Catenulispora sp. EB89: one gene and its partner. The protein of the gene in region 1 interacts with the protein of each later gene in a pairwise test. Links are inferred from orthologs where the notes say so. Each region holds a gene or a part of one and is shown on either strand. Other genes may lie near its edges.

The links.
Region 2: the proteins of eno (region 1) and rpe interact in binary tests that used the Escherichia coli proteins (3 or more experiments, as listed by UniProt). The link is inferred for Catenulispora sp. EB89 from one-to-one orthologs.

The regions. Positions count from the first base shown.
Region 1 is NZ_JBGCCU010000001.1:520,685-523,936, reverse strand. What follows is about bases 99-3,041. They hold eno (phosphopyruvate hydratase), read right to left. Parts: upstream 2,242-3,041; coding sequence 955-2,241; downstream 99-954. Other genes in these bases: ABH920_RS02440 (sensor histidine kinase), read left to right, coding at 2,513-3,041; ABH920_RS02450 (septum formation initiator family protein), read right to left, coding at 290-853; ABH920_RS02455 (response regulator transcription factor), read left to right, coding at 99-122. In the rest of the region: more of ABH920_RS02455, read left to right, coding at 1-98; more of ABH920_RS02440, read left to right, coding at 3,042-3,252. UniProt on the Escherichia coli protein: Catalyzes the reversible conversion of 2-phosphoglycerate (2-PG) into phosphoenolpyruvate (PEP). It is essential for the degradation of carbohydrates via glycolysis.
Region 2 is NZ_JBGCCU010000034.1:45,644-48,689, reverse strand. Bases 116-2,852 are described here. They hold rpe (ribulose-phosphate 3-epimerase), read right to left. Parts: upstream 1,953-2,852; coding sequence 1,278-1,952; downstream 116-1,277. Other genes in these bases: ABH920_RS44150 (helix-turn-helix domain-containing protein), read right to left, coding at 2,323-2,751; ABH920_RS44160 (protein kinase), read left to right, coding at 116-1,165. Also shown: more of ABH920_RS44160, read left to right, coding at 1-115. UniProt on the Escherichia coli protein: Catalyzes the reversible epimerization of D-ribulose 5-phosphate to D-xylulose 5-phosphate.

The DNA of each region.
Region 1 (3,252 bases):
TCGCCGACAGCTCGGTGGAGAAGCACATCAGCAACATCTTCACGAAGCTGGGGCTGCCGCCGGCGGACGAGGACCACCGGCGGGTGCTGGCGGTGCTGACGTATCTGGGGGTTACGCGGTAGCGACGGTGGCGGCAGCGGCTGGCCGCTCGCTGATCGGCACGCCAGTTTCATTGTGTTATGAGGCATTCGCCCCTGATCCGAGTATCGGCGAGCCCTCTGACAGCCGGATGCGGGGTCGCGGTCGGCCTGGCGCCGACACAGTGCCCGTTCGTTCAGTGCCCGTTCGTTCAGTGCCCGTTCGTCGCGGACGACGTGGGCCCCGCCGTCACCGAAGGAGCCGATGACGGCACCGGCGCCCCACTCGCAGCTGTCACCGAACTCCACAGCTGGGCGTACCACGCGCTGGAACCCTCCGACGGCCCCAGCGTCCCGTCCGGGCCGCCGGTCGCCGCGTCGCCCGCGCCGAGCAGCCGCAGGCCGGTCTCACCGGGGAACACGTAGTGCAGCCGGAGGCGGGCCTGGATCTTGACGTAGTCCGGGTCCTGCCACTGCGCCAGCTGCTGCCGCAGCTGCTCGACCCCGGCGCGCTTCTCCGAGTTCTGCTGCTTGAGCTGGTCGATCTGCGAACCCTGCGAGAAGTACTGCTGCAACGGGTACGCCAGCGCCAGGACCAGTGCGCAGAGCACGAGCATCAGGATCGCCGCGCGCGCCGTGTAGCGCGTGCGCTTCTTGCCGGCGCCGCCAGAGCCTCCATCGCCGGAGGAACGCGAAGATCCCGACGCAGCATCCTGCCGCTGCGTCGGGACCGCGCTCAGGCGCCGAGGCGCCGGCTCTGAGCCTGCCGACTTCATGCCTGCGACGATACCGCCTGCCGGTCAGGGCGGGTGGTACCGGCGGGCGGTCCGGGTGTTGGCCCGCCCGGGCCCGGGCCCCGGCTCAGCTGTCAGCCCTGTCAGCCCTCGTGCGTGAACCGCGGGAAGGCCGAGCGGCCCGCGTAGCGCGCGGCGTCGTCCAGCTCCTCCTCGATGCGCAGCAGCTGGTTGTACTTGGCGACGCGGTCCGAGCGGGCCGGGGCGCCGGTCTTGATCTGGCCGCAGTCCACCGCGACGGCCAGGTCGGCGATCGTGGTGTCCTCGGTCTCGCCGGAGCGGTGCGACATCATGCAGCGGTAGCCGTTGCGGTGCGCCAGCTGCACGGCGTCGAAGGTCTCGGTCAGGGTGCCGATCTGGTTCACCTTCACCAGCAGCGCGTTGGCCTGGCCGCCGGCGATGCCGCGGGCCAGCCGCTCGGGGTTGGTGACGAACAGGTCGTCGCCGACGATCTGGACCTTGGCGCCCAGGCGGTCGGTGAGGATCTTCCAGCCCTCCCAGTCGTCCTCGAACAGCGGGTCCTCGATGGACACCAGCGGGTAGGCGTCGACCAGCTCGGCGTAGTACTCGGTCATCTCCGTGGCGGTGCGGGTCTTGCCCTCGAACTGGTAGGCACCGTCCTTGTAGAACTCCGACGCCGCGACGTCCAGCGCCAGCGCGATGTCCCGGCCGGGGACGTAGCCGGCCTTCTCGATCGCCACCTTGATCAGGTCCAGCGCGTCGCGGTTGGACGGCAGGTTCGGCGCGAAGCCGCCCTCGTCGCCCAGGCCCGTGGCCAGACCCTGCTCCTTCAGCACCGACTTCAGCGCGTGGTAGACCTCCGCGCCCCAGCGCAGCGCCTCGCGGAAGCTGCCCGCGCCGATCGGCGCGATCATGAACTCCTGGATGTCCACGTTGGAGTCCGCGTGCGCGCCGCCGTTGAGGATGTTCATCATCGGCACCGGCAGCGTGTGCGCGTTCGGACCGCCGAGGTAGCGGAACAGCGGCAGCTCGGCAGACTCCGCGGCGGCCTTGGCGACCGCCAGCGAGACGCCGAGGATCGCGTTGGCGCCCAGGCGGGCCTTGTTCGGCGTGGCGTCCAGGTCGATCATGGCCTGGTCGATCAGCCGCTGGTCGGAGGCGTCCTCGCCGACCACGGCGGGGTAGATCTCGTCCAGCACTCCCTGCACGGCCCGCTCGACGCCCTTGCCGCCGTAGCGGGCCGGGTCGCCGTCGCGCAGCTCGACGGCCTCGAACGCGCCGGTGGAGGCACCCGAGGGGACCGCCGCGCGGGCGAAGCTGCCGTCTTCGAGAAGCACCTCGACCTCGACGGTCGGGTTGCCGCGCGAGTCCAGGATCTCCCGCGCGTTGATGGCTTCGATGGACGCCACGTCGCATCTCTCCTTCAGCTCTGATGGTTTCGCCTCCAGAGCCTATCCCTCGGCAGGCAGAGGTCCTTGCTCCGCAGGGTCAAGGAGTGAGACGGAGCCCACACGGCACCCAGCGTTCGCTGGATTTTCCCCTGGCTGGTACCCAACAGACGTGCTCGCGGCGCGCGTACCGCACAGACGTGCTGAAGCCGGCATTCACTCGGGCCACCATCCGCCCGACAGTAGGGTCACCCCCATCGGAATCCCGGACCGGTTCCCCGATGCTGGACCTATGATCACGACTGTGGGAGCCCAGGTCGCCAGCCGACGCGATGACGACCCCGCGCCGCTACTCGGCCCCGGGGAACTGCTGAAAGGCCCGTTCACCGGGCGCGCCCTGCGCCAGCAGGGCTACCTGCTCGGCTCGTTCGGCGTCGCCTTCTTCCAGGTGCTGTGGATGACCGTGGCGCTGACCGTCGGCGGCCCGCTGGTCCTGGTCTTCATCGGCCTGCCGCTGCTGCTGGCCGCGGTGGCGGGCCTGCGCCGGGCCAGCCGCAAGGAGCGGCAGCGGATCCTGAACCTCACCGGCGAGCACGTGCCGACGCCGTACCGGGAGCCCGGCCCGACCGGCAACGTGCTGCAGCGGCTGCTGGGCCACGTCTCGGACCCGGCGACCTGGCGCGACCTGGTCCACCTGCTGGTCTCGGCGACGCTCGGCGCCGGCTGGTTCACCGTCGTCGTGACCACCTGGACGATGATCCTCGGCGGCCTGTCCCTGCCCTTCTGGTACACCGCCCTGCCGCACCACCGCATCCCGCTGATGCACGTCAACGGCAGCGAGTACTACATCAGCACCCTGCCGGCCGTCGTCACCTTCGCCGCCATCGCGGTGGTCTTCGCCTGGTTCGTCGGCCCGACCCTGCTGGAGCTCGGGACCCGCACGCAGACCGGTCTGGGCCGCGCGCTGCTCGGCCTGAGCCGCCCCGAGCTGGACCGCCGGGAGGCGGCCCTGCGCACCACCCGCAGCCAGGC
Region 2 (3,046 bases), on another replicon or contig:
CGACACGGCACTGACGGCAGCCGGCAGCTTCCTGGGCTCGGTGGAGTACATCGCGCCGGAGCGGGCGCGCGGGACCGAGGGCCTGGCGGTCAGCGACCTGTTCTCGCTGGGGGTCACGCTGTTCCAGGCGGTCGAGGGCTTCTCGCCGTTCCACCGCGAGACCGCGACCGGGACCCTGACCGCGGTGATCCTGGACGAGGCGCCGCCGCCGGTGCGCGCCGGGCGGCTGACCCCGCTGGTCACCGGGCTGCTGGAGAAGGACCCGGCGGCGCGGCTCGGGATCGCGGGGGCGCGGCGGTTGTTGGCGGCGCCGGAGGTGCCGCCGGTCGCTGCGGTTGTCGCGCCGAGTGCTGCGGGGCCCGCTGGGCCGCCTGCTGCGCCGCCTGTCGCGCCGCCTGTCGCGCCGACGATTGCGGGACCGGCGACGGGGCGGCGGCCGATCAACGGCTCGGGCTCAACCGGCCAGCGCGGCTTCACCGGCAACCCGGCCGCCAACAGGCAGCACGGCCCGGCCGGCGCGGCGGCTTCCACAGGCCAGCGCACCGGCAATGCGGCTTCCACGGGTCAGCGCGGAACCGGTGCCGCGTCACGCGGGCACAACACGTCATCCGGAGCGACCCCGCCACGCGCGCAGGGCGCGGTGCCCCCGCGTCGGCCGACCAGCGGTACCGGCACCGGCACCGGAAAGCGTCCGTCGCAGGCCACTGACCAGCGCCGCCGCATACAGCCCCCGATCCCGGACACACGCCGCCCGACGGCCACCGGCCAGCGCCCGCACGGCCCCAGCCTGCATGGCCCGCACAGCCCGGCCGCCCCCGCCCGTCGCCGTACCCGCCGCCCCCGCGGCCTGATCCTGTCGCTGTTGGTCGTGGCGACGATCGGCGGCATCGTGGCCGCGACGCTCAAGCACGAATCCTTCACGGTCACCGACGTGAAGGTCGGAGACTTCGTCAAGGTCGACGCCACCGGCCACATCACCGCCAAGATCTCCCAAAGGGCCGCCGCCAACCTCGACGGCCGCAAGGTGACAGCCCGCGAAGACCGCGCCGACCCCGAAATCTGCAAACGCCTCCACGCCCCCGGCCGGGCCGACGTGGAGCAACCCTCCGCAGTCAGCTTCTGCCTGGTCCGCCCAGTAGAAGAAGCCACGGCGCCGTCGCAGTAGCGGCGGCGCGACCTCGGGCACCGCGCTCGGGCACCGCGCTCGCTCGCCACACTCCCGCGCAGCGCCAGCGCCGAATCAGTTCCCCGCTACCGACCGCTGCCCGCCGCCACCCTTAGGCGACTCGCGCCCCGGCCGCCTCAGCCTGAGCCCGCAGCGCCCGAACCGCCGCATCCGGATCCTCGGCGCCGTACACCGCCGATCCCGCCACGAACACATCCGCCCCGGCCTCCGCGCAGCGCTCGATCGTGTCGGCCGCGACGCCGCCGTCGATCTGCAGCCACACCGAACCGCCATGCCGGTCGATCATCTGCCGCGCACGCCGAATCTTCGGCAGCACCACGTCCAGGAACTTCTGGCCCCCGAAGCCCGGCTCGACCGTCATCAGCAGCAGCATGTCCAGCTCCGACAGCAGGTCCTCATACGGCTCGACCGCCGTCGCCGGCTTCAGCGCCATCCCGGCCCGCGCCCCCGCCGACCGAATGGCGCGCGCCAGCCGAATCGGCGCATGCGCGGCCTCCACATGGAACGTCACACTCCCCGCACCCGCCTCGGCATAACCCGGCGCCCACCGATCCGGATCGGCGATCATCAGATGACAGTCCAGCGGCCGCGGCGAAGCCTTCGCCAACGACTCCACAACCGGCAACCCCAACGTCAGATTCGGCACGAAGTGGTTGTCCATCACATCGACGTGGATCCAGTCGGCCGACGGCACCGCGGAGACCTCATCGGCCAGGCGCGCGAAATCAGCGGAGAGGATGGACGGGGAGATCTGGACTGAGCTCATAGGGAAAGTCTGGCAGATCCGCGGCCCCGGACCGCACCAGCGCGATCAAGCCAACGCGCCCAGCTCACGCGCCGCGGCCAACGTCCCGTCGCCGCCCGCGCCGCGCTCAACAGCCCCCGCCGCGATCGGCACGCACTCGCCGCCTCGCCCCTGGCCACAGCCAGCACGCGCTCGCCTCGCCCCGGCCGCAGTCGGCGCGCTCGCCCTGCCCTCAGCCTTGGTCAGCCCGCCGCCCGCGCCTGGCCGGCACCGGCAAGCAATTAGTCCGCACCCGCCCTATCCCGCTGTGCCCTGCTTTACGCTGCTCTGTCCCTCTATGTTCCCTGTCCGGCCCTATCCCAGCGGCCCCGAACCAACCCACCGCCCGCGCCTACAACCAACCCCACCGCGTAGCCAGCCACCCCAACTGCACCCGGCTCTTCGCCCCGGCCAGCGTCATCAGCCGCCGCACCTCCCGCTCCACGCTCCGCGGGCTGACCCCGAGCACGCGGTCCACCCGCGCGTCCTCCAGCAGCAGCGCCAGCAGCCGCAGGTCGGCCGGCGCGGGCTGGTGCCGGGGCTCCGCCGCCGACGGCGGATCGGGCAGCGGCAGGCCCACGCACGCCGCGTGATGGCCGAGCTGCATCCGGGTCCGGGCGCCCGCGGCGTCCATCAGGTCCCGCACCGCGCGCTGCACCGTCCGGCGACTCACCGCCAGCCGGCGGGCCACCGCGTCGTCGGTCAGGCCGGTGATCAGCAGCGCCAGGGCCCTGGTGGGCCGCGCGTCAGGGCTGGGAAGCCAGCCTCCGTCCTGTCGCATCACAACCTCCGATCGCAGACACCTCTTCATCATCCGACCACAGCCGACCAGCCGAAGGAGACCGGCGCGCCTGACGCGTTGCCGCCATGGCGGCTGGGAACCGATCACCGCCGCACCGCGTCGCCGCCGTCGTCGGTTGTTGCGGCGGAGACTACCGCGAACCCCTGAGAGCGTCCCTGAGAACGCCTCTGAAATTACCCCGCAGAACGCCCCTCAGCGCGGCCCATCGACGAAGGTCCACCGGGCCACTAGTGTCGAATCCTGACGTCGGCCTCTAGAGAAGCACAGGTGAGAC